Linked DNA regions of Asticcacaulis excentricus CB 48. The protein of the gene in region 1 binds, or shares a complex with, the protein of each later gene. Links are inferred from orthologs where the notes say so. Each region holds a gene or a part of one and is shown on either strand. Other genes may lie near its edges.

Evidence for each region.
Region 2: the proteins of ASTEX_RS05395 (region 1) and hfq are in contact, whole or in part, in a crystal structure (PDB 3VU3), measured with the Escherichia coli proteins. The link is inferred for Asticcacaulis excentricus CB 48 from one-to-one orthologs.

Annotation. Positions count from the first base shown.
Region 1 is NC_014816.1:1,131,399-1,147,112, reverse strand. The notes cover bases 5,839-8,801. They hold ASTEX_RS05395 (catalase), read right to left. Parts: upstream 8,386-8,801; coding sequence 6,292-8,385; downstream 5,839-6,291. Other genes in these bases: rpmB (50S ribosomal protein L28), read left to right, coding at 8,600-8,801; ASTEX_RS05400 (CarD family transcriptional regulator), read left to right, coding at 5,839-6,233. Also shown: ASTEX_RS05425 (RNA-binding S4 domain-containing protein), read right to left, coding at 1-199; ASTEX_RS05420 (calcium:cation antiporter), read left to right, coding at 301-1,377; ASTEX_RS05415 (helicase-related protein), read right to left, coding at 1,378-3,813; ASTEX_RS05405 (trimeric intracellular cation channel family protein), read left to right, coding at 4,382-5,074; more of ASTEX_RS05400, read left to right, coding at 5,724-5,838; more of rpmB, read left to right, coding at 8,802-8,896; ASTEX_RS05385 (helix-turn-helix transcriptional regulator), read right to left, coding at 9,634-10,611; ASTEX_RS05380 (esterase-like activity of phytase family protein), read right to left, coding at 10,611-11,558; cobaltochelatase subunit CobT, read right to left, coding at 11,602-13,467; cobaltochelatase subunit CobS, read right to left, coding at 13,601-14,608; ASTEX_RS05365 (GFA family protein), read right to left, coding at 14,717-15,166; ASTEX_RS05360 (J domain-containing protein), read right to left, coding at 15,325-15,714.
Region 2 is NC_014817.1:542,967-558,620, forward strand. The notes cover bases 5,683-8,585. They hold hfq (RNA chaperone Hfq), read right to left. Parts: upstream 7,307-8,585; coding sequence 7,058-7,306; downstream 5,683-7,057. Other genes in these bases: hflX (GTPase HflX), read right to left, coding at 5,693-7,039; ASTEX_RS14245 (D-amino-acid transaminase), read right to left, coding at 7,488-8,360; ntrX (nitrogen assimilation response regulator NtrX), read right to left, coding at 8,550-8,585. In the rest of the region: transcriptional repressor LexA, read right to left, coding at 1-500; indole-3-glycerol phosphate synthase TrpC, read right to left, coding at 611-1,405; trpD (anthranilate phosphoribosyltransferase), read right to left, coding at 1,409-2,422; ASTEX_RS14225 (anthranilate synthase component II), read right to left, coding at 2,415-3,008; ASTEX_RS14230 (beta-galactosidase), read right to left, coding at 3,187-5,616; more of ntrX, read right to left, coding at 8,586-9,953; ASTEX_RS14255 (sensor histidine kinase NtrY-like), read right to left, coding at 9,953-12,163; tRNA dihydrouridine synthase DusB, read right to left, coding at 12,450-13,433; ASTEX_RS14265 (bifunctional 2-C-methyl-D-erythritol 4-phosphate cytidylyltransferase/2-C-methyl-D-erythritol 2,4-cyclodiphosphate synthase), read left to right, coding at 13,499-14,644; ASTEX_RS14270 (MBL fold metallo-hydrolase), read right to left, coding at 15,000-15,654. UniProt on the Escherichia coli protein: RNA chaperone that binds small regulatory RNA (sRNAs) and mRNAs to facilitate mRNA translational regulation in response to envelope stress, environmental stress and changes in metabolite concentrations.

The DNA.
Region 1 (15,714 bases):
GCCGCGTCCCGATGGCGAACGTCAGCCGGTCGCCGATTCGCACGGCGTGGCCGGCCTTCTGGATGCGTGTGGTCTGACCAAAACGTACCTGCCGCAAAAGGCCGCTTTCGGCGAACTTTGCCGAAAGTGCGCGCGTCTTGAAAAAGCGGGCGCGCCACAGCCAGACATCAATGCGGCAGGTTTCAGAAGCGGATTCCATGTCGCACTCTAACCCTGAGATTGCAAAAAACATTGCATATTTTGCGCCGATGCCGCAGTTCAGCAATCGATTGTTTTACGCTCGACACTAGGGGATTCGTTTTGGCAGGCCTGTTCAAGTCAGAAGGTAATCTGCTGATCGCGCTGATCGTAGCGGCGTTTGCCATTCCTCTAGAACACAGCCTTGTCGGCTCCGGTCAGAGCGTGGCCCTGATCGCGTCTGTCGCCCTAATCGGGGTGATCATTCTGGTTTCGCTGCGCGTGGCGCACCACGCCGAGGTGCTGGCCGAAAAGGTCGGCGAACCCTATGGCACCATGATCCTTACCCTGTCGGCCGTCCTGGTTGAGGTGGTCATCCTCGCCATCATGCTGGGCCATTCGCACAATCCGACTCTAGCGCGCGACACCATCTATTCGGCAGTGATGCTCGACATCAACGGCATTATCGGCGTGGCAGCCATTCTGGGCGGCCTGAAACACGGTGAGCAGCCCTATAATGATGCGTCAGGCAAGACATATATAGTCATGATCATGACAGGTATGGGTGTCTCCATGCTGGTGCCAGAATTTATCCCGGTGGCGCACTGGAAGGCCTATTCGGTGTTTTCCATCGGCATCATGATTTTCCTATACGCCATGTTCCTCCGCCTTCAGACCACAAAGCACAGCTATTTCTTCAGCTATACCTATGCCGGGACAGGCGATGAACATTACATGCACGGTGGCAAGACGCCGTACTCGGCGGCCATCCTAGTCGCTGGCCTGGTGTTAATTGGCGTGCTGGCCGAGGTCATGTCGAAGACGCTAGGCATCGGCCTTGAGGGCACAGGCATTCCGCCGGTCTTTCCGGCGTTGGTGGTGGCGGCCATTTCGGCCAGTCCTGAAATCATGACAGCCCTGCGCGCCGCACTGGCAAACCGCATGCAGCCCGTGATCAATATCGCGCTGGGGGCCTCGCTGTCGACTGTCGTCCTAACCGTGCCCGTGATCGAGTTGATCTCGTTATTCAACGATCAGAAGATCCACATGGCCCTCACTCCGACCCAAAGCATCATGACGGCTCTGACGCTATTGGTTGCCGCGATCAATCTTAATGACGGTCAGACCAACGCCATCGAGGGCACCACGCACTTTGTGCTGTTCTGCGCCTTTATCATGCTGTCGTTCCTGGGGCTGTGATCAACCACCACGCAGTACCGCAAAAGGCGAATACGGATTGACGAAGGGAGCCTGTTCTTTGGCTCTTTTTGGGGTACCGGATTTGCTGCGCCAACCTTGATAGTCGGCGGCAGCGTCTCCTTCGCCGAAACGATGCGTCCATGCCTTGGCAAAGCCCAGCGCGGCCATTAGTTTATCATCGAGCCCATCAATGGCGGCGGGTTTGAGATAAATCACCCCCTTGTGCCATACGCCTTCGTTCAGGGCCTTATCCAAGGCATCCAGAGTCCTCAGCCGGACAGGTTTGTGCCCGTTGATGGCGACCAGACCCTTGAGGCTGAGGACACGCTGAGGATGGTCCTTCCCCCCGCCAAAGGCCTGCATCAACGATGGAGACAGCTTCGGCAAACGCCAGACGAAGCGATTGCCGTGAATACCCAGACCTTTCAGCAATTTGCGCTCATCTGCAGTTAGTTTGTCCTGGCCACGCAAAGTTACGCCGCCGTTTTCATATATCTGCCATGCCACGGCGCGCACCGCGGCGGGGGTCGACTCATCGTGGGCGGCCTCATAGACCCGGTGTAGGGGTTTCAGGTGGTGTAGGGCCTGCTGCCGCACGAAGTCGGTTAGCCGTTTGCGGGCCCGGTCTACAAGCGCCGCCTGATCGGATTGACACTCCAGACGGATGACCGGATTGAAGTAATCCGAGGGCGCAATGTGGCCGACTGTTTCGCCCTGCCATAGGACCTGCTTGCCTTTCAGGCGAAGGGTTTTGGATGGAGCCTGTGCCAGCGCTTGCAGCCGCTCGCGGATCAGGGGCGTCACAGCGCGGTGCGCCGCCTGTCGGATGGTCTTGTCCTCGATCAAGCTTTCACCGGCAGCTTGCACGAAGTTTAGCCCTCTAAGCTGCCCCACACGCTGGCCTTCGAGGAAGACGTCGCCGTTGCCCATAATCTCCGGCTTAGGTGTCTCAAAGGCATTGAGCGCCTTCAACAGCGCGCTGGTGCGCTGATCGACAAAGCGCTGCATCAGGGCTTCATGCAGGCGGTCAGATAGGCGTGCCTCTAAATCGTGCGTCGCATCGCGCCAGTGCTCTGCCGCCTTCAGCCAGCCGGTGCGATTGGAGATGTAGGACAGGGTCCGCACCCCCGATAACCGTCCCGACAGGGTGTCGATATCGCCGTCCATGCGGTCGAGGAGGGTCAGTTGCTCATCAAACCAGTCGTGCGGCACAAACCCGTCCGGGCGGTGGCGCGACCAGAAGAGGAAACCGACCGTCTTGAGGTGTTCGTCCAGCGACACCTTGCGAAAATCCGGAAGCTGGCACACCTCCCAAAGGATGCGCAGGCTGATCGGATTACGCACCTTCAACGCGATGTCCTCTTCGGCGCTCAGATGGCGCAGCACCTTCTCATCCAGCGCTTCACGAGCCAGTTGTAATGCCGGGGCGGTCGAAGGCCGCGTCAGACTGCGCAGCAGATTGTCGAGCGAGGAAAAATCCAGCTCGTGATTACGCCATTGCGCCGCCGTCAGGCTGAGGAAGCGGTGGTTCTCAATGGACGCTATCAGGTCATCGTCCATCTCATCGGCATCCCCCGTGACACCAAATGTCCCTTCCCTGCGGTTGCGCCCAGCGCGCCCGGCGATTTGTGCGGCCTCCTGTGCCGTAAGGGCTCGCGTGCGCCGGCCATCGAACTTCGAAAGGCTCGCAAAGGCCACATGATCGATATCCATGTTGAGCCCCATGCCGATGGCATCGGTGGCCACCAAAAAATCGACCTCACCCCGCTGGAAGAGATCGACTTGGGCATTGCGCGTCTTGGGGCTGAGTGAGCCCATCACCACAGCCGCCCCGCCGCGCTGACGCCTGATCAGTTCGGCGATGGCATAGACCTGCTCGGTGGAAAAGGCCACTATGGCGGTGCGTTTCGGCAGGCGGGTCAGCTTCTTCGACCCTGAATAGCTCAGTTGCGATAGACGCTCTCGGAACTGCACCTCGGCATGGGGAAACAGTGACCGGAACAGGGGCGCAAAGGTCGCCGCCCCCATGAACAGCGTCTCGTACCGCCCCCGCGCGCGCAAAAGCCGGTCTGTGAAGACGTGGCCGCGCTCGATATCGGCACACAGCTGGATTTCATCGACGGCCAGGAAATCCACGCGTCGCTCCAGCGGCATGGCCTCAACCGTGCAGATGAAATAGGAGGGCAGGCGCGGTATGATCTTCTCTTCGCCGGTTATCAGAGCGACGGCATTGACGCCCTTTTCTTTAACCACGCGGTCATAGACTTCACGCGCCAGAAGCCGCAGCGGCAGGCCGATCATGCCGGTTGCATGCGCCATCATCCGCTCCAGCGCATAATGGGTCTTGCCAGTATTGGTCGGCCCTAAAACAGCCACCAGCCGCGAGTCCGCGTTGGGGCCAGCGAATGTGTCAATGGGGGGAGAACGATCGGGCACGCACTCGTTTTAAACACTTAAAGCGGCCTTGGGAAGGCATAAGACGGTGTCAAAAGAGCGCGAATTCAGAAGTTAACAGCTTCAGTCAAAGGCAGTGAACGTCATGAAAACGAATCATGACCGAATCAGTGACATCACACGATGCTTGATTTGTTCTATACTAGATCTGGTAGCCCACTAGCGTATTAACCATAATCAATTTATCATTTGCGCTGAGTCGCACCTTGAGTCGAGTGGGTTACGTTCTCACACAGATTTTTAGGCTGGGCTGGGTTTGAAACGGCTTCTCAAACGCGCGAGCTGCGTGCTAAACCCGACGCGAGTGGCCCCTTAGCTCAGCCGGATAGAGCAAGGCTTTCCTAAAGCAGAGGTCGCAGGTTCGAGTCCTGCAGGGGTCACCAACGTTTCTGTGTCATGGTTTCGGCGGACGCCTCCCCCTGACACCGCGCGGGACGTCCTGAAAGCACTCTCGCCGTTCAACGATCCGATGACTGATCGCTTCGATACGGCAAAAAGGATCAACAACGCGTCCATCGCATCGTCGGGCAAAATAAAGTAAGCAAGGCTCATGACCGTCCCCGACCCTGCCGTTAGCGCCCTCAACACCGCCCTCTTCTGGCTGGACTACGCCGCCGTGGCCCTGTTTGGGGCCTCTGGCGCCATAGCCGCGGCGCGCGGGCGGCAGGACATCATCACCTTCACCTTTTTCGCCGCCATTACCGGCGTTGGTGGGGGGACGCTGCGTGACCTTCTGATCGGAGCACCAGTGTTTTGGGTACAGAGACCCGACTACATCCTAATTTGCGCGCTCGCCGGGTTGGCCGTGTGGATACTGGCTCCGCGCAATGCCTCACCGCGCCCGGATGGCAAGCCTGGAAAGCGGATGCTGGCCATGCTGTGGCTGGACGCCATTGGGCTGTCGGCCTATGCGGTGGTGGGGGCAGCCAAAGCACTGAACCTCGGCGTTGCGCCTGTGTCCGCCGGGGTTATGGGCGTGCTAACCGCAACCTTTGGCGGGATTATCCGCGATGTGCTGGCCGGAGAGCCCAACCTGTTGTTGCGCCGGGAAATCTATATCACCGCTGCACTCTTGGGGGCGTCGGTGTTTGTCACCCTGACCCTGTTTGGCTTGTCGTTTTGGCCGGCAGGCCTCAGCGGATTCGTCGCTGCCCTAGCGCTGCGCGGGGCGGCGATCCACTGGTCGCTGAGCCTGCCCGCCTTCGGCCCACGCGATCACGACAACCGTAACAAATCCTCATAATTGTTGCCCCCGCGAAGAGTAACCTCAGCCTTATCGACCCCGCCCCTATACTTTCATCCACAAGCTTTTTGAGTGCGCCCGCTCCCCGCGCGGAAATCTGCCATGTCTAAAATCCTGACGAACCAGGAAACCTCGTCATTTAAAATGAAACCCCGAACCGTTTTGATTGAAAATGATGCGCAAATTCGCCTTCTAAAGAAATGTACGTGCACATTACATTCGAATTTACTTTACTATTTACTTTGAAAAATGCATACACACTTGTGTCTATGACCTCAACTCCGCGCCACCCATCACTACGACGCTTTCCTGGCAGCCGGACTTTATTTTTATGTAATTTTATGATAGAGATGGTTGCATTGATGCAGAGGCGCGCGTCGCGTTCCACCGGCATCTCCCTATATTCACCTAAAATGCCGCCTGCGCTCTCCCGCACATCCGGCATCTTCGACAAAGGTCGGATGACAGGCTTGTCTTAGTCCATTCATACATAGCAGCGATGCCCTTAAGCCAATCAAGGGACGTCGTTGTTTTTTTGCGTCTGCGTCTTCCGGCCTCCTCCCTGATCGCCGGTCAGTCGTATGCGTCGTGTGAGCGGATTATATCAGCGCCTGCCCCTCGACCTCATTCAAACAGAAAGAGGACCGCAATGACGACTGTTGCAGCAGAACTCGAATTCAAGACGGGCGACAAAGTTGTGTATCCGGCGCATGGCGTCGGCACCGTGGCCGCCGTTGAGAGCCAGGAAGTGGCCGGCTATCAGCTCGAAGTCTATGTCGTCACCTTCGACCACGAGAAGATGACCCTGCGCGTCCCGACCAAGAAGGCCAAGACGGCCGGCCTGCGCCACCTCGCCCCGGCCGCTGTCATGTCGCAAGCGCTGGTGACTCTGAAAGGCCGTGCCCGCGTGAAGCGCACCATGTGGTCGCGTCGCGCGCAGGAGTACGAAGCCAAGATCAATTCAGGCGACCTCGTCTCAATCGCCGAAGTGGTCCGCGACCTGCACCGCGCCGAAAATCAACCGGAGCAGTCCTATTCCGAGCGTCAGCTTTACGAATCGGCTCTCGACCGCATGGCCCGCGAAGTCGCCGCGATCGAAAAGATCGACCGCGATGCTGCCGTGGCCCTGCTCAACAAGTCGTTAATCAAGGCAGCCTGATTTTTGGCAGATAACCCAATGAAACCCCCGGAGAACGATCTCCGGGGTTTTCTTTCGTTTAAGCCAGAGTCCGCAGACTCGGCTCGCGGTCGAAAAAGCGCTGAGCCGCCGCGGCGATAAAGCCGTCGACCCCCACTACGCCCGCATCCCGCACCACGCCCGCCTTGTCGAGCAGGGGCTGAGCTTCCGGCATGTGGCCGATGGCCTTCAGGTGACCAAAGGCATTCATAACCCATTCGATGGAGGCCGCTTCTTTGAGGTGTCGCCCCGTCCCCGCCTCCGACAGCAGGACAAACACCGCATCGAATAGTTGCGACGGCGCGCCAAGCAATTGCGCGTCGGCATCGGCCAGACTGCCATCCGATAGCGGTATGCCATGGATTTGGCCGCCAACCACGAAGGGCGTAGCACCCGCCGCCGTGATATCAGCCTTAAGCTGGCTAAAGACCGTTGCGTCGCTATCTTTGCAGATCAGGATACCGATCTTGCGCCCTTGCAGGGTCGGCTTCAGATTCTTCTGGATCGACAGGGCATCGGACGGGGCCAGGTCGATGGGCTCGCGCGCCACCTGACTTGCGGCGGGCAGGTCGATCCCCAGCCCATCCGCCACGCGCGTCGCCAGTTCGTCATCGACATTGCGCAGATTGGCCACCATGCGCGGCGCGACTCCCTGCAGAGTGACCTTCGACAGTTCAAACACGAAGGCCGAGGCGATGTGCGCGCGCTCGGAGTCCGTCTGCGATTTCCAGAATAAGCGCGCCTGTGAATAGTGATCGGCAAACATCTCCGGCCGCACGCGCAGCTTGCCGCCCTGCTCGTCCGCACCGTCTCGAGCAGAAACCGTAGTGAACCCGGTCACCGGACATTCGCGCGGCCCGCCGTCTTCGCCATGCGCTCCCAGACTGTTGGGCTCATAGTTGGCGCGCCCCCTGGGCACCTGCATCTGCATTTGGCCATCGCGCTGGAAGTTCTGGAAGGGACACTTCGGCGCGTTGATCGGCAACTGATGGAAGTTCGTGCTGCCTAGCCGTTTGAGCTGCGTGTCGAGATAGGAAAATAGCCGCCCCTGCAACAGCGGGTCATTGCTGAAGTCGATGCCGGGGATGATGTTGGCTGGACAATAGGCCACCTGCTCCACCTCGGCAAAGAAGTTGTCCGGGTTGCGGTCAAGCACCATCCGCCCGACAATGGTCACCGGCACCACCTCTTCTGGGATGATCTTGGTGGCGTCCAGCACATCATAGGGCAGGCTGTCGGCGAGCGCCTGATCGAACAGTTGCACACCCAGTTCCCATTCGGGGAAGGCCCCGCGGTCGATGGCCTCAAACACGTCGCGGCGGTGGAAGTCGTTATCGGCGGCCTGAATTTTGAGCGATTCGTCCCACACTAGCGATTGCAGCCCTAACTTCGGCTTCCAGTGAAACTTGACAAAGGTGGACTTCCCCTCGGCGTTGACGAAGCGGAAGGTGTGGATGCCGAACCCCTCCATGGTGCGAAAGGCGCGCGGAAGGGTGCGGTCGGACATGGCCCACATCAGCATGTGGGTCGATTCCGGCATCAGCGACACGAAGTCCCAGAAGGTGTCATGCGCCGAGGCTGCCTGCGGGTAGCCCCGGTCGGCCTCCATCTTCACAGCGTGCACGAGGTCAGGAAACTTTATGGCGTCCTGAATGAAGAAGACCGGGATATTGTTGCCCACAAGGTCCCAGTTGCCTTCCTGCGTGTAGAACTTCACCGCAAAACCGCGCACATCGCGCGGCGTATCGACGCTGCCCGCACCGCCGGCGACGGTCGAAAAGCGCACAAAGACCGGCACACGCTCGCCCACCCGCTGGAACAAATCGGCTGTGGTGATGTCGGACAGGGACCGCGTCAGTTCGAAATAGCCATGCGCCGCCGAACCGCGAGCATGGACGATGCGCTCAGGAATGCGCTCATGGTCGAAGTGAAAGATTTTTTCGCGCAGAACAAAGTCCTCAAGCAGGGTTGGGCCACGCACCCCGGACTTAAGGCTGTTCTGGTTGTCGGAGACGCGAATCCCCTGATTGGTCGTCAGATGACCTTCCGGTGTGTGCGGACCGGAATGACGGACATGCTGATGGGTTTCGCCACCCTGACCGGCGATGGTATCGAACTTCGCGGTGTCGTCCATTTTATCCTCGTGATAGGTATGACCCGCCGCCACGAGGACATTTCGGCCTGATGCCATAAAGAGTCACTGCGGATCGTCGCAAGCACACAGGAAACCCTCCCGGCACGGGGTTTTTCCGCTTGACGCTGTGGCTGGCTTTGCCTATAGAACGCGCCTCTTGCGCTGCCGTTGAAAGGCCGCGCCCTGTCTATTGTTTCTAACGAAGGTGGATATCATGTCGCGTCGTTGCGAACTCACCGGTGTCGGCCCGATGGTCGGCCACTCCGTGAGCCACTCAAACATCAAGACGAAGCGTCGCTTCCTGCCCTCGCTTCGTGAAACCGCGCTTCAATCCGAAGCTCTGGGTCAATCCTTCCGTCTCAAGATCTCCAACGCCGCTCTGCGCACGCTGGACTTCAAGGGCGGTCTGGACGCCTTCCTCGTCAAGGCTGACGACACCGAATTGTCTCTGCGCGCTCGTCGCCTGAAGAAGCAGATCAAGGCGAAGCTGGCTGAGAAGGCCGCTGCCTAAGCTTTTCGGTTCCAACCGAACACACGAAAAACCCCGAAGCTCCGGCATCGGGGTTTTTTGTTGCCCGAAATCACGCCGCATAGGGATACCAACGGCCGTTTCAATGACCTTTGGTATGACTGATTTCTGAAATCGCGCAGTCGAAGCGACATATGCCCGGCACAAAGGCCCTCACACAAGGAGCCCTTTATGCCTGATCTGCACAGTCTCAACATCTTTACCCACGTCCTGAGCGCCAGCGCCGCGCTGCTGACCGGACTATTCATTCTGGGCCGCCGCAAGGGTAATCGCCTGCATCGACTCAACGGCCGCCTGATGCTGGGGCTGACGGGCCTGTCGGTTGCCGCCGCCCTGATCGGGGCGTTCCTGTTTCGCGGCAAACTGGACCTGATGGGCGTGAGTGTGCTGGTCGCCTATCAGCTATGGAGCGGGCCACGCGCCCTGCGCTTGCGGGACAGGGGCCGTAAATGGCCGGACATGATTCCTGCGCTCTCCCTACTAGGCGGAGGTATTGGCCTGTTGTGGTTCATTCGTCACGGTGGGGCTGTGCAATGGTCCCCCGCCCTCGTCAACGGGGCGATGGGAGGCATGATCTTTTATGGCGGTTGGGATGTCGGACGCACCCTCCTGCCCCAGAACTGGCGTCGTTGGCTAAACCCCGCGGAGCACGCTTTCAAAATGACGGGGCTAACCGGTGCGCTGCTGTCGGTTGCAGCAGGGACGCTGCTGGGCAATGCCTACTGGCCGCTCATCGTGTCGGGTGTCTTCGGACTGGCGTCGCTGGTCTTCGCTTTCAGAGCCGCACGAAAGGCACTGGGTGTTATCCCTTCCGCGGCCTTGAACGCGCGATTGAAGGCCGACAGCGAATTGTAACCCACGCTCAGCGCCAGTTCGAGAATCGTACCCTCCTCCTTGGCCCGCGCCTTGAACGATTCGATGCGCCAGCGGTTGAGGTATCGGCTGAAGTGCTCCTCCCCTTCGCCGGCGTGAATAACCCGGCGAAGACGGTGTTCGGCGACGCCGAGCCGCTGCGCCAGCCGCGACAAGCTGAGCCTGGGGTCGCCATAGCTGTTGGCCATTTCAGCGCGCACCCGTTGCAGCAGACGCGTTTCGGCGGCATCCAGCCCTTTGGGCTCCGGTGACAAGGTTCGCTTAAGCTCTCCGCCAAAAGCGACCGTAGACAAACACAGCAGGAGCGTCAGAAGGGCCCCGACGGTGGCCGCCGGAGTGGCTCCGCCCAGAACCGAGACTATGGCAACGCCAGCCCCCAGCAAAGCCCCGACGGCCAGCAGGGCATAACTGACGCGGCGGCGCGCGTTAAGCAGATCACCAGGCAAGCGCCGCCACAGGCGCACAGGCAATTCAAAAAAGAGATAGAGACTGAGCGCGTCCCAGAGGATTTGCGCCGGTGAGACAATAAATCCGAGGCCAGCTAATCCCACCAGCAACAACAGAAGCGCCGCATCGACTTTCAGCGGGCGCGGCGTGAGCCCCAGACCCAGACCGAGCGCACGGTTGAACGCCAGCGGTCCGGCGGCGATGATCGGCACCAAGGGCTTGAGCACTTCCGGAAAAGCAGCGTGCAGGAAATAGAGCGCCCCCAGACACAGGGCGGCGGCCATCTCACGGCGTCCGGGCACGGCGGATTGCCGCCAGACCAGAACAGCCAGCATAATCTGTGCCGAGGCGGTTGCCGGGGCGATCAGCGTAAGCATCAGGGCCGGTAATCGAACATCAGCAGGTGGGTCGGGTCATCGTCCCCGATCGGATCACTGATCAGATAGAGCCGATAACCGTCATGCGTTTTGACCGCCGACACGCCCTCATAATTGTCGATAGGCAGGGGCGGCTCGATTCGCAGGATCTCATCGATCACCTTAAGGCGATTTCCTTCAAGCCGCAAAACACGCAGGACATTACGCGCTCCTACCACGGGCAGATAGAAGCGGTAGAGAGCTAGCATCTCATCGGGTCTGGCGGGATCGAGCGGGGCCAAAGACACCAGCTTGTAAGTAAACCCCGGCGTGGTCGGCCCGGTGAGCGTCTCGCATCTGTAGGAATCGAGTGCGCACCTCCAGAAGCCGCCAACCTCGGCCCCCAGAATCAGCGATGCCACTCCCTTTGTAGAAAGGTGCAACGTAAGCGCCTCAAGCCCTTCATTCGACGGAAGGGCGGGCAGGCCAGTCAGCGGCAGGCGCTCACCCGGCCCGCCCAGATCGGGGCCATAGCGCATTACGCGCGCATCGCCTTCAAACGAGACATAGACCGAGCCATCGCGCGGATCGACGGACATGTCTTCGGCATCAGACAGCGACTTGTTGCCAAAGGGCTTGCCGTCGGCCGCGCGCAACATCTCTACGCTCAGCGGGCCTTCTGTGCCGCGTACCGGCAGGGTGAAGCGCGCACGGCTGCCGTAATCGCCGATGGCGTCGATCATCACCCCGTCCTTACCCGGTTTGACGACCAAATCGGACAGGCCGGTCAGCCAGGACGTGCCCTCTCCTTTGACCTCATAGCCGCCAACATAGCGGGCCTTTTGCGCCGGTGCACCGCTGACCGCCGGCAAGGGAGTGAAGCTGACCCGCGTGCCGCCCTGATAAGGCACGGGACCGGCCAAAGCCGCGGTGGTCAGCAGGGCAGAGAACAACAAGACCAATCGCATGAGAACTCCGTTTGGCCACCCTCTCCATAAGGCAGCGGTGGTCTTATCGCCGCCGTGCGGCGGCCTTTTCATCGAACAGTTCAGCCAGCTTCTCGATCAGCGCCCCGCCCAGTTGCTCGACATCAATCAGCGTCATGGCCCGGCGGTAATAGCGCGTCACGTCGTGGCCAATACCTATGGCCGCCAGTTCCACGCGCCCGGCCCCTTCGATGTCGGTGATGACCTTGCGCAGGTGGTTTTCGAGATAGTGGCCCGAATTGACGCTGAGGGTCGAATCATCGACCGGCGCGCCGTCGGATATGACCATCAGAATGCGGCGCGACTCCGGCCGCCCCAAGAGGCGCGTATAGGCCCATTGCAGGGCCTCGCCGTCGATATTCTCTTTCAACAGGCCTTCGCGCATCATCAGGCCGAGGTTTTTGTTGGCCCGACGCCACGGATTATCCGCGGCCTTATAGATGATGTGTCTGAGGTCATTAAGGCGTCCCGGCGCCGCCGGCTTACCTTCGCGCACCCACTGTTCGCGCGATTGCCCGCCTTTCCACGCCTTAGTGGTAAAGCCTAGAATCTCGACCTTCACGCCACAGCGTTCCAGCGTTCGCGCCAACACGTCGGCGCAGATGGCCGCGACCATGATCGGCCGCCCGCGCATCGAGCCTGAATTGTCGAGCAGAAGCGTGACGACTGTGTCGCGGAACTCGGTGTCCTTTTCCTGCTTGAACGACAAGGGCGCACTGGGGTCGATGATCACCCGCGTCAGGCGCGAGGCATCCAGCACGCCCTCTTCGAGGTCGAAATTCCAGGACCGGCTCTGCTGGGCCATCAGGCGGCGTTGCAGCCGATTGGCTAGGCGGGCGACGACATTCGACAGATTGGCCAGTTGCTGATTGAGGAAGCCGCGAAGCCGCTCCAATTCTTCGGGATCGCACAGGTCTTCGGCGTTGATGACCTCATCATAGGCCTTGGTGAAAACGTCATAGTCCTTGCGCTCACCGCCCGCATTGGGGGTCTGCATCTGGCTGGCCTCGGCGGCCTCGCCATCGACGACCTCATCGGCGGAGCCTTCGGCCAGAGACTGCGGATCGCCCGACATCTGGGTGAAGTCCTCGTCGCCGGTCTGGGACTGATCGTCGCCACCAGTGGGTTCTTCTTCCTGTTGCGGCTGCGAATCGTCCTGATCCTCAGCATCCTCTTCGGCCTCAGCCGACGGGTCATTGCCTTCGGACGGCTCGTCCTCGCCCTCGTCGTTCGTTTCTTCTTCTTTGGCGTCTTGCGAATCGTCGGTGAGGTCCAGCGCCCGCAACACCTCGCGCGCCTTTTGCGTAAAGGCCTTCTGATCAGCGATCAGCTCCGCCAGTTCGTTCAGACCCTGCCCTGTCTTGTGCTCGATCTCGTCGCGCAGAAGATTGACTACCCGCTGCGCCTCGTTCGGCACAGGATCACCGGTAAGTATTTCACGCGCAATCAGACCCAGAATGTCGGCCAGATTGAGTTCGGACTTTTCTTCCTTGCGCCCCAAACCGCTTCGGTCGAGATCAGACTGAAGCGCCGCGCGCAGATTTTTGCGCACCCCGCCCATGGCATTGGCCCCGATGGCCTCAAGCCGCGCTTCTTCCAGCACGTCAAAGGCTTCGGCGCCCGCCGTATCGACAGGCCGGGCACGGACGTGGATGGCGGCGTCGTGATGCGCCACCTTTAGCGCCAGCCGGTCTGCCTGCCCGCGCACGGTGGCAGAAAGACGGGCGTTTAGGTCGCGCGGCGGATTGGGCAGGACCAGCTTGCGGCCATCCAGACGCGGTCCGTCCGGTCCGAAGACGACTTCGAGGTCTGGGTCTTCCGCCAGGGCGCGCGTCGAATGGATCAGCGCCTTGCGAAACGGATCGGACAGAACGGTAACGGGCTTGGCCATTGGTTTCCTCTTATCCTCCCCTGTGAAACGGGGGAGGTGGCGAGCTTGTCTCGCCGGAGGGGGCAGTCTTTGCGTGGCTTGCCCCACCCACCACTTCGTGGACCTCCCTCCCCGCAGTCAGGAAGGGATGCACCTAGATCACCTTCACCTTGAGGGCGCTTTCCTTCACATCCGCGCCAAAGCTGCGCTGATAGAATTCCGCCAGAGTCGGACGCTCCAGCTCATCGCACTTGTTGAGGAAGGTCAGGCGGAAGGCCACCTCCGGGTCATTGCCAAAGATCAGCGTATTTTGCGCCCAGGTGATGACGGTACGCGGCGACATCACCGTGGAAATATCGCCATTTGCAAACGCCGAACGCGTCAGGTCGGCGACGCGCACCATGGCGTCGATCAGGCTCTTGCGCTCCGGCGTGTCGAACTCCGGCAGCTTGGCCAGAACGATCTCCACCTCGGCCTCGTGGCTGAGATAGTTGAGCGTGGTAACGATCGACCAGCGGTCCATCTGACCCTGATTGATCTGCTGCGTGCCGTGATAAAGCCCGGTGGTGTCGCCCAGACCGATGGTGTTGGTGGTGGCAAACAGACGGAAGAAGCTGTTGGGGCGGATAACCTTGTTCTGATCCAGCAGCGTCAGGCGGCCCTGCGCCTCAAGCACACGCTGAATCACGAACATCACGTCCGGACGCCCGGCATCGTATTCGTCGAACACCAGCGCCACAGGCCGTTGCAGCGACCACGGCAGGATGCCTTCCTTGAACTCGGTGACCTGCTGACCGTCTTTGAGCACGATGGCATCCTTGCCGATCAGGTCTATACGCGACACATGGCTGTCGAGATTGACGCGCACCAGCGGCCAGTTCAGCCGCGCGGCGATCTGCTCGATATGGGTGGACTTACCCGTGCCGTGAAAACCCTGCACCATAACGCGGCGGTCATAGGCAAAGCCGGCGCAGATGGCGATGGTCGTCTGCGGATCAAAGCGGTAGGACGGGTCGATTTCCGGCACATGCTCATCGCGGGTCGAAAAGGCCGGGACCAGCATATCAGAATCGACGCCGAACACCTCGCGCAGGGATACCTTTTTGTCCGGCACAAGGCCCAGAAGCGGATCGGTAAGGGTATCGGAGGTGAGGACGGGCATGGCAAAATACGCTTTCGGACGGACAAACGGATGCGTTTTTCAGCTAAGACCTATGTCCTCAAGACTCAACCCTAAAACACGCCGGAGACGGATTTTTTTGACGCCGGTTCAGTCATGGTCCGGGTGCTGATGGCTGATCAGCTTATCAAGAAACGGCGCGGCCTCGACGTCTTCAAGGGTAGTGCGCTCCGGCAGGTTGTGCAGGCCATTGACCCACGGCAGGCGGCCTTCGGTCCCGAACTGGATGACCGGAGCGATGTCAGTGGGATCATCAAAGGCAGCGATAGACAGCGCCACGCCGTCCGGCGCTTCGTAGGTCAGGGGCGTCCCGCAGTCAGGGCAGAAACCACGCTGAACGAGGTTTGAGCTTTGGAAGCGTTTGGGTTCGGCCTTGGTCCAGAGGAGCATCGCCTCACGCACGCTGACCAGCGGAGCAAAGACATTGCCATAGGCCTTTTGGCACATGCGGCAATGGCAAATGGAGCCGTGGCCCAGTTCACCCTCGACACGGAAGCGCACAGCCCCGCACTGACATCCACCGGTTCTGACCTCGGCCATAGTCCCCTACCTAACCCTCTTGCCGTAGGTGCGAAGTTTTTAACCCTGGCTCGCCTCAAAAGCCTTCAATTTGGATGAGATGGCAGGAGGCTAACGCAGCCCGTAATATGAATACGGCCAAGTGACGCCAACGTACCAGATCGCCAAATTCAAGGCATTTAAGCAAGGCCCATTTTTTTGAGAACTTTGTAGGCCTTGATCACGCGTTGGAGCTTGTCCTCCGCGGAACGGTCGCCGCCATTATTGTCCGGGTGGCAGCGCTTCAGCAGTTCGGTATAGGCGGCGCGCACCTTTTCCGGCTCGGCCCCGACCTCAAGATCAAGATCGGCATACGCCCCGCGCTCGATCTTGCCGAACTGACGCTGGATCGGCGCGTCTTCACCCGGCTTGCGCGGCGCGGCTCCGGCCCCGAACACTGAGTGCGGATCGTACATGCCCGCCCCCTTGGTGCGTCCGGCGCTAAAGGCCGCCGCTTCGCGCGACGCGGCCGAGGCGCGGAAGGCCCAGGTAGGGCGGCCACCGGTCATCGTCGCTTCGCGGTGCGCCTT
Region 2 (15,654 bases), on another replicon or contig:
ACATAGTCGCCGTCAAGAATACCGGCATTGATCATCGAATCGCCTTCGATTTCCAGCAGATAGTGCTCACCGGAACCGACGAAGATTTCCGGCACGCGGATACGGTCACGTTCAGCCCCCAGCGCCTCGATCGGCACACCGGCGGCGATCTTGCCCAGCAGCGGCAGTTCGCGGCCTTCGTCATTAGCGGGCTTGGACGCTGGGACCGGGGCGGCGGGGCGGGTGCCTTCGACCACCTGCGGCACAAAGGCCTGACGCCCGCGCGGCGGAGCGGCGGTCGTTGCCTGATCCGGTAGCTTGATCACTTCAAGAGCACGGGCCCGGTGCGCAAGGCGCCGGATAAAGCCGCGTTCCTCAAGGGCCGTGATCAGCCGGTGAATCCCCGACTTCGACGCCAGATCCAGCGCCTCCTTCATCTCATCAAAGGACGGAGACACTCCCGTTTCCTTGATGCGTTCATGAATGAACATCAGAAGTTCGCGTTGTTTGGTCGTCAGCATAGGTCCACCCGCTGCAAAAGTTTGTCCCCGGACATGGCAATATTTAGCGCATGAATGGTGAACAAGTCATGAACTTGTGCGAAGTGTTCTGTATGCGTTCTTTAGTCTTGTCAAGCGGGCGTGAGCAGATTCTTCGCCGCCTGAGTGACATCGCCCTGCCGCATCAGGCTTTCGCCGACCAGCATGGCTGTGGCCCCGGTTTTTTCGAGCCGAGCCACGTCCTGCGGCGTAAAGATACCACTTTCGGCGACCAGAACGTGCTGCGGTCCGACCATGGCCGACAGGTCCTCGGTCGTTTTCAGATCGACATCAAAAGTTCTTAAGTTGCGGTTATTAATACCAATCAGCGGAGAGGCCAGCTTAAGTGCGCGCTCCATTTCCGGTGCGTCGTGCACCTCGACCAAAGCGTCCATGCCATAGGCGTGCGCCGCCGCGATCAGGTCGGCGGCCAGAGCGTCGTCGATCATGGCCATGATCACCAGAATGGCATCGGCCCCAAGGCTGCGCGACTCGGCGACCTGCCACACATCGACAAGGAATTCCTTACGGATGCAGGGTAGGGTGACGGCGTTGCGGGCCGCCACAAAGTGCGATTCGTGCCCCATAAAGCTCGGCGCATCGGTGAGGATCGACAGACAAGACGCTCCGCCGGCCTGATAAGCCGCCGCAAGTGTAGCCGGCTCGAAGTCCTCACGAATCAGTCCTTTGGACGGGCTGGCCTTCTTCACCTCGGCGATCAGCGACAGGCTGTGCGGCTGTTTGTGGGCCACCAGCGCGCGTTGAAAGCCGCGCGGTGCGCTGACCTTTGTGATACGTGCCTCCAGCGCCGACAGTGATGCCGCAGGCTTGCGTTCGGCGACTTCCGTGCGCTTGTAGGTGGCGATCTTTTCCAGAATATCGGACATGTCTTAGGTGTTCGTAAGGGTGACGAGTTGATCGAGCGCGGCCAGAGCCTTGCCGTCATCAAGGCTGGCGGCGGCGTAATCGAGCCCTTCGCGCAGGGTCTCCACCGCGCCGCCGACCAGGAAGGCCGCCGCGGCATTGAGCATGACGATATCGCGATAGGGGCCTTTTTCGCCCTCCAGTAGACGACGCAGGGCGGCGGCATTGTGTTCCGGCGCACCGCCCGTGATGTCGACCAGCGCCGCGCGCGGCAAACCCACGGCTTCGGGCGTAATGGTGAACAGGCGCAGCTTGCCGTCCTTCCATTCCGCCACCTCGGTTTCGCCCGTGGTCGTCAGTTCATCGAGACCGGAACCGTGTACGACCCAGGCGTGAACGGCCTCAAGCTGCCCCAGCGCCTTGCCAATCGGCTCGATGAAGCGCGGGGAGGGCACGCCCACCACCTGACGCCGCGCGCCAGCGGGATTGGTGAGGGGGCCCAACAGATTGAAAATAGTGCGAAAACCGAGCTGCTGCCGGATCGGAGAGACGTGTTTCATCGCCCCGTGATGCGCCACAGCGAACAGGAAGCAGATACCGGCTTCCTCCAGCGCCTTGCGCTGCTGTTCCGGCGTGGCGTCGATATTGACGCCCAGTGCCGCCAGAACATCCGCCGTGCCGGATTTCGAGGTGATGGCGCGGTTGCCGTGCTTGGCGACCTTCAGGCCGCCGCCGGCCGCCACAAAACCAACGGCTGTGGATATGTTGAGCGTATGCAGCCCATCGCCACCAGTGCCGCAGACATCGACCGTGTCATAGGGATGATCAAGCCTCTTGGCCGCTGCGCGCATGGCACGGGCGCAGGCGGCGATTTCGCCGACGGTTTCACCGCGCAGGCGGATAGCGGTTACGGCAGCCGCCACCTGAGCCGGGGTCGGTTCGCCGCGCAGACAAGCGGAAAAGAAGATTTCGGCGTCGGCGTCAGACAGGGTCTGACCGTCCGCCAGCTTGGCCAGCAAGGGTTTGAAGGCGTCAGACATAGAGGTTGTGGCTCTCGATACCGGCCAGACGCAGGAAGTTGGCCAGAATCTGATGGCCGCCTTCGGTGGCAATGGATTCCGGATGGAATTGCACGCCGTGGATGGGGCGCGTGCGGTGCTGGACGCCCATGATTTCGCCGTCATCGGTCCAGGCGGTGACGATCAGGTCATCGGGCAGGGTTTCGCGCTTGATGGCCAGCGAGTGATAGCGCGTCGCCGTGAACGGATTGGGCAGGTCCTTGAACAGGCCGATGTCTTTGTGATGGATCTGGCTGGTCTTACCGTGCATCAGCGTCTTGGCGCGGATGACGTCGCCACCATAGGCCTGACCGATCGACTGATGCCCCAGACAGACGCCAAAGATCGGCAGGTCTTCGGGGGCCGCACGCAGCAGCGGCAGACAGATGCCGGCCTGATCCGGCGCACACGGTCCCGGCGACAGCAGAACCGCCTTTGGCTTCAGCGCCAGCGCGTCCTGAACGCTCAGCGCGTCGTTGCGGTACACCTGCGTTTCCGCGCCCAGTTCCGCCAGATAGTGCACCAGATTATAGGTGAAGCTGTCGTAATTATCGATGACAAGGATCATGGCCAACTCCCATGCAAGCGATATAGGCAAAGGCGGCGCAAAAACCAAACGGAAATGGCCCAAAGCCCGGACGTTTCAACGGTTTCACGCTTGAGCATGCCTAAATTTCCCATAAGATATATTATGCGATATATTGGTGTAGCCGGAAGGTGGGCACTCAGAGTGCCCACCTTCCGGACTATTTCAGCGTCAATTCGTATTCGGGCGTCAGTCGGATCGCGTCAATACGCGCCACCTGACCGTCCGTGAATTGTGGTTTCACGCTGGCGTCGAAATAGACTTTTGAATCCTCGCGCAGTGGCATGACGCTGAGTGTCAGTGGCTCCGTTAGTTTGTTGGCATAACGCTTAAGCCCGATACGCCACGTCCTCCCGATATAGTATTCGTCATCAAGCATCTGCGAACCTGAAAACAACCGCGCCACATCGCCCTGATAATCGACATCCAGATAGACGTCGGATACCCCTCTCAGTGCCTCTTGCGGTGCCTTCACGGTCCATGCGGCCGAAGCGCCGAAACTTTCCGGTTCAGGCACGATGGGTGTATTTCGCGGCCCCCAAGTCTTCAGCGGCGGTGCCCTGCCTGCCTGGCGCAGAAGCTGCCATTCGGCGGACAATTTTACCGGCGGTGCCAAAGCGCCCCAGTTCTGAAACAGCCCCTTTGAAGGCTCAAATTTTAGTTTCAGATTTGAAGTTAAATTATTTGATAAATATGGATAAATCGCAAATCTGAATTGTGGGTCGGTTTGACGGAACGTCGCCCCACCCTCCGTGTTTCCAAAGACATGCGCCGCACTCAGGATCAGGTGCGGACGGCCCCGCACCGTCACAGTGGTCAGGCTTTGCGCCTGCGCTTCGGTGAGAAGCAGAAAGCGTGCGCTCTTGCCATTAGCGCCTACGACGGAAACGATGCGTCCCGTGCAGGACGTTACCCGTATCTGAGCCCCCTGCCGGGCCTTTTGGGCCCCCGTAATCGTGCGTATCGCCTGTGCGTCAAAGACAAATTCCGGCTCGATCTGGCCAGTTGTGGCAAACACATAAAGGTCGCCCTTCCCGTCGTCGAACTTCGTCACCGGCTGGGCCGTTGCCCACAGGAGATCAATACCCGACAGGTCGAAATGGACGGGCCAGATGAAGGCGGCCCCCTCCTCTACAGTCATGCCTTTCGACGGAAGGGTCACGCTTTTATCGCTGAGTTTAATCTCAAAGCGCGTATCCGGATGCGCGGGCGTGGCGTGCTGGCGCACATGGTTATTCACGAAAACGAAGCCCGATCGGCCGTCTCCCCGGAACGCCCAGCGCAGGGTTTTCAGATCATCAGCGGCTGCGGGCTTTATCTCCGGGGCGTAAACGTTCATCGGGGCCAGACGATCCCCGAAAGCCTGAAGGAAGGCGTGGATGGGTTTGAGCTTATTCAGGACCGGGCGCGCCTGACCATACTGACCCAGTGGGGCCTGAAAATCATACCCCAGTCTGGGCACGTCATTATAGCCACCGCTGGCCATGCTTTCGTCACGTGACGGCGATCCCGGTGGGTTCTGCCCGCCCTGAAACATATAATAGCCCAGAAGGTTGACACCTGAGCCGACCTTGGTGATCACCATATCGGCGATATCGTCGGGGCTGATCAAAGGACGGCGACGATACATCTGCGGCACGCCCCCACCATACTCCGCTCCGAAAAAGGGCGTAATGTCCGTATCGCGCGCACCATCATCCTGTGTTGAGGTGCGCCCCTGAGCCCCCAGACCCTTTTCATTACGCACGCCAAACTGAAACAGATAGCTCGACTTGGGCGGCAATATCCCTGCGGCCGCTGACCACGGCTCATCGACATAGGTGCCGAACACCGGGATCACCTCGCCACGCGGAAAGACGGCATTGTCCCAGCCAGTTACGGTATAAAGCGGCAGATCAAAACCGTGCGCGCGCAACATCTCCTTCAAGCGGGCAATGTGTTCGCGCCCCTGAAGCGGCCCGGTGCGGTTATATTCGTTCTCGATCTGGATGCCGATCACCGGACCGCCGTCTTTCCATAACAAGCCCTTCGTCTGCTCGGCTATCTGCGTGAAGAAGGCGTCCACATAGCCGAGATAGGTCGGGTCATTGCTGCGGGTCGGCACCGAGTCCACCACCCAGTCAGGAATGCCGCCAAACCGAACTTCGGCATGGGCCCAGGGGCCGGGACGTAAATAGACATAGAGGTCGTTTTTCTGCGCCAACTGAATGAATTTGCGAAGATTTCGGTCGCGGCTCCAGTCGAAGTCACCGTGACGTTCCTCATGGTGCTGCCAGATAACGTAGGTGGCAACGACGGTGACGCCTGCCGCCTTCATCTTGAGGAGCTGTTCTTCCCAGTATTGTTCCGGAAAACGGCTATAATGAAACTCGCCCATAACCGGCAAAACGGGTTTACCGTTGAGCGTCAGGTAGCGATCAGTGACGCTGATGCCCTGCCCCGAAGGCGACAGGCCTGTTCCCATCTTCAACAGACCGTCACGCGGCGCCGAGGGCGCAATCTGCGCATCGACCCGCACGGTTTCCGCCGAAGCCACACTCCACATCAAGGCCAGCAGCGCGGTCGAAGCGGCCAGAAGATTTCCGTTCATTGGCATTTCCCTCTTTTTTTTATTGGGAAATTTGTACGACAATAAGCCGTGCCCGCCAAGCGCTGTATCGAAAAATCTATGCCCGACCTGTCATCTGCTCGTAGCGGCCCAGAGCCTGATCGCTCAGCTTGACCTTCAGATGGATATGACCGGTTTCGTCATCAAAGCGATCCAGCACACGGCCCTGAGTATACAAAAAGGCCAAAAGCTGACCGTCCTGCGGTGCCAGTTCGACGTCGATTTCGGTACCGGCTTCGTCCACCTTGAGCGCTATATCGCTGAGGAGCTTTTCGATCCCCTCGCCCGTGATGGCCGACACCATGATCGGCTTGTTCATGGCGCGATCCAGTACGGCGCGGCTATAGAGGATGTCGCGGGCCTCCTCGTCCAGCAGGTCGATCTTGTTCCATACCTCAATCAGGCGCGATTTATCGAGATCCGGATGGATATGGGTGAGCACCTGCATCACGTCTTGCGCCTGCGCGTCGCTTTCGGGGTTCGACATGTCGCGCACGTGCAGGATCAGATCGGCCTCCAGCACCTCTTCCAGTGTGGCGCGGAAGGCGGCAACCAGTTCGTGCGGCAGGTCGGAGATAAAGCCCACCGTATCGGAAATAATAGCGGCCCGTCCGCCCGGCAGTTTCAGCGTGCGCAATGTCGTGTCGAGCGTGGCGAACAGCATGTCCTTGGCCAGCACTTCGGCGCGCGTCAGGTGGTTGAACAGGGTCGATTTGCCGGCATTGGTATAGCCCACCAGCGCCACAATCGGGTACGGCACCTTTTTGCGCGCGCTGCGGTGCAGGCTGCGGGTGCGGCGCACGTCGTCCAGTTCGCCCTTGAGCAGCTTGATCTTGTCGGCAATCATGCGGCGGTCGAGTTCGATCTGGGTTTCGCCGGGACCACCGGTTGTGCCGGTGGCGCGCTGACGCTCAAGATGGGTCCAGGTGCGCACCAGCCGTGAGCGCTCGTATTCCAGCCGCGCCAGTTCGACCTGAAGCTTGCCTTCGCGTGTACGGGCGCGACGACCAAAGATTTCGAGAATAAGGCCGGTGCGGTCGATGACCTTGCGTTCCCAGGCCTTTTCGAGATTTCGCTGCTGGATCGGTGTCAGGGTAGTGTTGACGATGACGAGATCGGCCTCGACCTCTTCGCACAGGGTCACAATCTCTTCGACCTTGCCGGAGCCGAACAGGGTGGCGGGGTTGGGCTTACGCACGCGCGCCGTATCGGCGGCCACAATGTCAAGGTCGAGGGCGATGGCCAGACCGGCCGCTTCATCTAGACGTGACTCATCATAGCGCCGCGTCGCAGGCACCCCTTGGGGCTGACGCGGCGAAGATGGCGCGTGCGGTGCGGCCATGTCAGGGTCGATAATGACCGCACGCTGGGTTTCCGGCGTGCGGTTTACAAATTTGGTGGTCAAAAGAGTCCTTTGGGCGACTTAATCGTCCGAGTCTTCTTCCTGCTCATACAACTGCACCGGCGCAGCGGGCATGATGGTCGAGATTGCGTGCTTATAGACCAGTTGCGACTGACCGTCGCGGCGCAGCAGCACGCAGAAATTATCGAACCAGCTAACGATGCCCTGAAGCTTGACGCCGTTGATCAGGAAGATGGTGAGAGGCGTTTTGGATTTACGAACGCTGTTGAGGAACGTGTCCTGCAGGTTTTGTTTCTTTTCGTGGGACATTTAGTCGCCCTTCTTGTTAGACATTGCGAGCCCAAAACGGGCTTCACACACAGACATAAGCAAAAGTCACGAAATCACAACGCACAGGCGTACATAATTTCGTGAAGTATCATAGGCGACAATCGGTGAACAATTCAACCGAACACTATATAACATAATATTTCGGTGGAATTCCAAACCTTTACAGGTCAATGCCGGCGGAACGCTGAGCCCGTTGAATGTAAGCCTCACGCAGCCGCAGCGACAATTCGCCCGGCACACCGTCACCGATCAGCGAATCGTCTATCTGCACGATGGGCATAACGAAGGTCGAGGCGGCCGACAGGAACGCCTCTTTGGCGCGTTTGGCTTCCTCCAGCGTAAAAGCGCCTTCGGAGACATCAACGCCCTCTGCCCGCAGGATGTCGAGCAGGCTGATGCGCGTCACGCCCGGCAAGATATTGGCGCGCAGGCTGCGCGTCTTCACCTCGCCCTCTTTGGTGACGATATAGACATTGGCCGACCCGCCTTCGGTGACGAAACCTTCGGCATCGACAAAAATTACATCGGAAGCCCCCGCCTCGCGCGCGGCCTGTTTGGCCAGCACATTAGGCAAAAGCCCGACGGTCTTGATATCACAACGGCCCCAGCGCTTATCGGGCGCCGACACCACACGGATGCCCTTGCGCGCCTTGCTTTCTGCCGTCTGACGGTCCACGGGCTTGGCTGTGATGACCAGAGCCGGTTTGACCGGTTCCGTTGGGAAAAAGTGATCGCGCGGGGCCACACCGCGGCTCACCTGAAGATAAACCAGCCCCTCACCAATGCGATTGCGACGGATGACCTCGTTCAGCACCACCACCAGAGACGCGCGCGGCATCGGCATAGCGATATGCAGCTCTCGTAAGGAACGCTCCAGCCGGTTCAGGTGCCCGGCCAGATCAGCCAGTTGCCCGCCAAATACCGACCACACCTCATAGACGGCGTCGGCAAACTGATAGCCGCGATCCTCAATGTGCACGGCAGCATCGGCATGGCGCACATAGGCACCGTTCACATAAGCAATACGGGACATGGTAATCTCAATAAACCTGAAAGCCTCAAGAGGTTGTATCCCCTCAAAAGACAAGAAGACTCAAGGGCCTCGGGCCCCCAAGAAGCGCAAAGACTCAAGGGGCCACAGGCCCCTTGATCCCTTTAACTATTCGCGCCCAAACGGCAATGCAAGAGACAGGTTACGAGGCGTTTCCTCAGGCCCCTCGCCTTACACCTCTTCGTCTTCGACACCGCGAATATGGGCCAGCCCCAGCGACTTCAGCTTGCGGTGCAGGGCTGAACGCTCCATGCCGATAAAGTTAGCGGTACGCGAAATATTGCCGCCAAAGCGCACAATCTGCGACGACAGATATTCGCGCTCGAACACTTCGCGGGCGTCACGCAGCGGCAGGGCGATGATGCGCTCCGGGCGGATGGCCCCGGCGACGGCCGATTCCACCACCTCAGCCGGCAGCATCTGCGCCGTGATCGGTTCGGATGGATCGCCAGAGGCCAGAATCAACAGGCGTTCAATATTATTGCGTAACTGGCGAACATTGCCCGGCCATTCGTGCACCTGAAGCGTCGCCATGGCGTCTTCGGACAGGGTGCGCTTCGGCAGGCCCTGAGCGCGGGAAATGCGTTCAATGAAGTAGTTGACCAGTTCGGCAATATCGCTGCGGCGTTCCGACAGGCCGGGGACGCGCACCGGTACCACATTGAGGCGGTGGAACAGGTCTTCGCGGAAACGCCCGGCGGCGATTTCCTGCGTCAGGTCCTTGGAGGTCGAGGAAATGACGCGCACATCGACCTGCACATCATTGACACCGCCGACGCGCACGAAGCGTTGTTCGACCAGCACCCGCAGGATGCGGCTTTGCGACTCCATAGGCATGTCGGCCACTTCATCGAGGAACAGAGTGCCGCCGTGCGCGCGTTCGAACACGCCGATCTTGCGCGGACGGCCCTCTTCGCCTTCTTCACCGAACAGTTCGACGTCGAGACGCTCAGGTGTCACACCGGCGGACGAAATGGGCACAAATTCGCAGCGCGCGCGGGGGCTCGCTTCGTGGATCATGCGCGCCACCAGTTCCTTGCCCGAGCCGGCGGGGCCGGAGATCATGATGCGCGAATTGGCAGGGGCGACCTTGGCGATCGTGGTGCGCAGAAGCTGTGCCGCCGCCGAATTGCCGATTAAACCGTCCGGCACCACGGCCTGTCCGCGCAGCCGACGGTTTTCACGGCGCAGGGACGCCAGTTCAAGCGCTCTCTGAACTACCATGATCAATCGTTCGGTTTTAAATGGCTTTTCGATAAAGTCATAAGCGCCGCGCTTAATGGCCGAGACAGCGGTTTCGATGGTGCCGTGACCCGAAATCATGATGGCCGGAATATCCGGGTCCAGTTCGCGGATGACGTCGAGCAGTTCCAGCCCGTCCAGCCCGCCGCCCTGCATCCAGATGTCGAGCACGCACAAAGACGGCTTGCGGGCCTTGATCGCCCGCAACGCCGCTCCGGAGTCGGCGGCCGTTCTGACCGAATAGCCTTCGTCTTCGAGAATGCCAGCGATCAGTTCGCGGATATCGGCCTCGTCATCGACCACCAAAATATCTACGCCAGATGATACCTTCATCACACCCTCATCAGTCTTGCCCCGCTATCGGGAGCTTCATTGGTTTGAGCCGGAGCCTGGGTCTTGGGTAACCGCAATATGGCCCGTGCCCCGCTCAGATGGACGGCGTCCGCCAGATAGAATTCGCCGCCATGATCTTCGAGAATACGCTTGACGATGGCGAGGCCGAGCCCCGTCCCTTTCTCGCGCGTGGTTACATAGGGTTCGGTCAGACGGTCACGGTCCTTGTCCGGCAGACCGATACCGTCATCCTCGATTTCGATGATCAGGAACCCGTCGCTCAGGTGCATCTCGACCCGCATCTGACCGCCCTCGCCGTCACCGTTGGCCATATGGCGTGAGACGATGGCCTCGCCACCGTTTTTGAGCACATTGCCCAGCGCCTGCGACAAAAGGCGGCCATCGCAGACGACCGCCACCTCCGGCAGGGGCTCGACAATGTCGATCTGCACATCGGGCTTGGCGACGCGCTGCGAAAAGACCATTTGGCGGACAAGCTCCGCCGCGTCTTCTTCGGCAAAGTTGGGCACCGGCATCCGTGCAAAGGCCGAAAACTCATCGACCATGCGGCCTATATCGCCCACCTGCCGCACAATGGTGTCGGTAAGGCGGTCGAAGGTTTCGCCATCGGTTTCGATCTGCGAACGGTATTTTCGTTTCAGGCGTTCCGCCGACAACTGGATCGGCGTCAGGGGATTCTTGATCTCATGCGCGATGCGGCGCGCCACATCCTTCCAGGCGGCGTTACGCTGGGCGGCCACAAGGCGCGTAATGTCGTCAAAGGTCAGAACGGCACCGCCCGTATCCAACGATGAGGCCCGTACGCGCACGCGACGCGTATCGCCCTTGCGCACTAGATCGACCTCGGCCTCCTCGACCTTGTGCGGCGTTACCTTATCGAGAAGCTCGCAGATTTCCGGGGCCAGTTCACGGATATGCTGCCCGAAGGACTCTTCGGTGGGTATCGACAGGAAGTGAGCGGCGTGCCGGTTGATGGCCGAAATCTGCTCGTTTTCGTCAATGCCGATAATGCCCGCCGAAATTTCCGACAGCACGGTTTCGATAAAGCGACGGCGTTCTTCCGCCTCTTCATTGGCCGATTTCAGCGCCGCCTGCTGGCTTTGCAGATCGCTGGTCATGCGGTTGAAAGCGCGAGAGAGCACAGCTATGTCTTCCGACTGCTTGTCGGTCATGACGCGCGCATTGAGGTCGCCCGACGCGACCTTGTCCGCCGCCTGCACCAGCCGGGCGACGGGCACGGCGATGGAGTCCGCCGCCGAGGTGCCGACCCAGATGGCACCGATCAGCACCAGCAGCACGGTTTCCATATAGGCCAGCGCAAACACCCCCTGCACGCGGACCGAATTGCGAGCAGATTCCCGAAGTGCATCAATGGCTTCCTTGGCGCTTTGCACCTTGGGGACGATGCCGGGCGTTAGGGTTTTGACCGCATACAGCTTGGCCCCGTTATAGCCCTGAAGCGGATAGATCATGCGGATGGTATCCGGTGCTGCAAACAGCCCGCCGCCGATATCGCCTTCATTGGCCGTATCTATCGCCACCTGATTGGGGGCCAGATAGGGCGGCGCACCGGGGTTTTCCGCCCGGGCCAGCACCTGCCCGCTATCGTCAATAATATAGACCGCCGCCAGTTCCCCGCGGATCGAAATCAGTTCACGCAGGGCCTGCGAAAAGCTCAGCCGTTCGGCAAACATGCGGATCAGTTCAGGCCGTTGCAGATCGCGAGCAATGTCCGTCAGTGTATCGCGCGCCGTATTGGTCTGGGTTTCGATAAAGGCGGCCCCGATGTCGGCGCTGTTTTCGACCGACGACTGCACCCGCGCCGAAAACCACGTTTCCACGCCGCGATTGACCAGCACACCAAAAAACAGGGCCACGACAAAGGCCGGCGTCACGGCCGCCAGAGCAAACAGGGTCACAAAGCGCACATGCAGGCGCGTCCCCGCATCCTTAGCCCGTGATCGCGCCAGTTGCAGTACCCGCCGCAAAACGAAGAAGCTCAGGCCCAGCAACAGCGCCAGATTCAGGCAAACAAGGCTGAACAGAAAGACACTCGATGGCCCCAGCGGCCCAGCCCCCGGCGCCGCAATGATGATCCAGATAATAAAAGCGGTCATCAGGGCCGACAGGGCATAGGCACTCACCATGGCCAAACGGCCACGGCTGGCATTTTTCAGCCCCCGCGTCATGCGGGCCCATGATAGGCCGAAGCGCCGCCTGATACCTGTGTCTTTCAAAACCCAGCTTTCCAGATGCCACAATGGAGCACAATCCGATAAAGTGGGCACCACTTTATGGATAAATTGCGCCTTCAAACAAACCTCAGAGCGTCCTGAGTTTGTGCGCTAACGCAGTACGCTCTGAGGGTGGCATTTGTGCACTACTGTGTCTGAATATCAACATCTATGTTGCAAGAATGCGCCGAATTTGCCGGCCGACGATCACGAAATGTTTTCAGATTCCCTTAAAGGGGTATTAGCCAAACAGGGCACTCAACTCCCGTTCGATATCTGTGGGATCATCCATACGGCACAGCCGCGCCTTATCCTGACGGCGAACGGCGGGGTCTTCGCTATAATCGCCAGCTTCAATATACCAGCCCAAATGCTTCTTGAACATTTTGAGGCCCAGACCGCTGCCGTAGAAGCTGAGACTGTCGTGCATATGTTCGAGGATCAGCTCCAGACGCGCCGATCCGGTCGGCTCAGGCTCATTTTCGCCGCTCAGAGCCGCATCGAGTTGCGCGGCCAGCCACGGGCGGCCATAGACGCCGCGCCCGATCATCAGGCCGTCGGCCCCAGACTGCGCGAGGGCCTCGCGCGCCTTCTCGCCATCCGTAATGTCGCCGTTGACGATGACGGGGATGGACACCGCCTCCTTGACCTGTTGCACAAAGGCCCAGTCGGCCTCGCCCTTGTAAAACTGCTGCCGCGTGCGGCCATGAACGGTTACCGCCTGAATCCCAATGGCTTCCGCCCGACGAGCCAATTCCGGTGCATTACGGCTTTGGTTGTCCCACCCCATCCGCATTTTAACCGTCACAGGTCGCGAAGTCGCGCTGACGGCCGCCTCCATGAGGCGGCTGGCGGCATCGAGGTCGCGCATCAGGGCCGACCCGCACAGGACGCCGGTCACCTCCTTGGCCGGGCAGCCAAAGTTGAGATCAACAATATGCGCACCCGACGCTTCGGCCAGAGCGGCCCCACGCGCGATAAACGCCGGGTCCTTGCCGATCAGTTGCACGATCTTAAGGCCGGCATGTTCCCCCAGCGCGAATTTGCGCACCACGTCCGGACGCCCACGCTCCAACTCGGCACAGGCGACCATCTCGGTGGCCGCATAGGCAGCCCCCAGCTTAGAAGCCATGCGGCGGAAGGGCAGATCAGACACACCGGTCATCGGCGCGATCAGGGCGCGCCCGGCAATCTCCACATCTCCGATCCTAAGACTGTGCGTCATCATGAACGCGAAATAACCGCGAAGCCCTCTTTACGCAATGGGCGGGCTCCGATTAAGACGAAGCCATGAGTTTCAATGCGATCATCGTTGCCGGCGGTTCAGGTCTGAGGTCAGGCGGCAAAAAGCAATGGATGCCGTTGCGCGGTAAGCCGGTCCTCAACTGGTCGATCGAAGCCTTTGCCCGCGCCGGAGCCGCCGACATAGTGGTTGTCGTGCCGCGCGACGATCTCGATCACGCCACCCTGACGCTTCAGGGGTTGGAGCGGGTGCGCGTCGTTCCTGGCGGGGCCACGCGCGCCCTTTCCGTGCAAACCGGCCTCAGTGCTCTGCATGAAACGGCTGCGCCCGATGATCTCGTGCTGATCCACGATGCCGCGCGGCCCCTGCTGACGGTAGACTTGATTGAAACGCTTCTGACTCGGCTGCAAACGGCGCGCGCCGCTATTCTGGCCGTACCGGTCACCGACTCGCTGAAACGTGCCGAAGACAGCCGCATCATCGACGCGCCCTCGCGTAATGGTCTGTGGCGGGCCCAGACCCCTCAGGCCTTCCGCCTCAGAGACATAGCCGACGCCTATGCCCAGTGGACGGGTGCGGTCGAGGCCACCGACGAGGCCATGGTAGCCGCTGCCGCCGGGATCAGCGTCGAGATCGTCGAAGGGGAACAGCGGCTTCAAAAGCTGACCTATCCCGAAGATTTTGCCGTGCTGGAGGCCTTTATGCCCGCTCAACAGATGCGTATCGGTCAGGGCTTTGACGCTCACCGCTGGGGCCCCGGCGAAAGCGTGTGGCTGTGTGGCGTGGAAATTACCCACGATCAGACCCTGATCGGCCATTCGGATGCCGATGCTGGCCTGCACGCCCTGACGGATGCCCTGCTAGGGGCCGCGGGGTTAGGCGATATTGGCGATCACTTCCCGCCCACCGACCCACAATGGAAAGGTGCGCCGTCTGACCTGTTTCTGCGTCATGCGGTCGAACTGATACGCCAGCGTGGGGGGGAAATCGTCAATGCCGATGTCACGCTGATTTGCGAGCGCCCCAAGATCAAGCCGCATCGGGAGGCCATGCGTCACAGAGTCGCCGATATTCTCACGCTTGATCTGGCGCGAGTCAGCATCAAGGCCACGACCACCGAGAAGATGGGGTTCACCGGTCGGGAAGAAGGACTGGCCGCGCAGGCGGTGTGCCTGATCACCCTACCATTATAACGCAGCGCACAATCACGAATCTTTCTTTATTGTTACAGGGTTTATATTTTTATCATAATTAACAAATATTTACCTGAAATTTAACCTGAAACGTAGCCAATGCTGCTACGCAAAATTTCAAATGACAACGCTCTGTAAATATGATGAATTGCAGACGTTCGGGGTGGGTTTGTTTTTGAAACCCATTATTTCATTCAATTTTTTAAGCTGTTCTTTTTTGCGTTCCAACCTTCCCCACCCCGAACAGGCTTCCCAGAGCGCAAGCCGATAAAGTGGATACCACTTTTCGGAAAAATTGCGCGACCAAACAAAAACTTAGAGCCATTGGACGGCTCAACTGAGCCGGCGAATGGCTCTAAAACTCCGTATCAATCACCATCTGATCATAGGCAGGCACGACACCGTCCGGTAGGTTCGCCCGCAATTCTTCGTAATCCATTTCCTGATGCAGGTTGGTTAGCACGGCCAGCTCAGGCTTGACGCGGGCGATCCATTCCAGCGCCAGATCGAGATGCGCGTGCGTCGGGTGCGGCGAATAGCGCAGTGCATCCACAACCCAGACCTTTAGCCCGTAAAGATGCGCAAAACTGTCTTCTGGCAGGTCACTGATGTCGCTGGAATAGGCCACGTCCCCGATACGATAGCCGACGGAACGAATAGGACCATGTATCTGATCGAAGGTGACAACCGGGACTTCGCCGCCCTCGCCCGTCAGATGGAACGTCTCTCCGAAAAGCGGCAAGGCCATTGGCGCGCAGATCGGCGGATAGCCGAACTTGCCCGCAAAAATATAATCGAACCGGCTGAGCAGGGTCTGACGCGTCGCTTCATCCATATAGCCCGGCACCTGCATTTTGCGCAAAAGCGCAAAGGCCCGCATGTCGTCTATGCCATGCGTCTGATCCGCATGGTCATGTGTCCACAGTACGGCATCCAGATGGTTTATGCCTGTCTGCATGATCTGGGTGCGAAAATCCGGGGACGTATCGACCACCACATTGGTCGTCTGT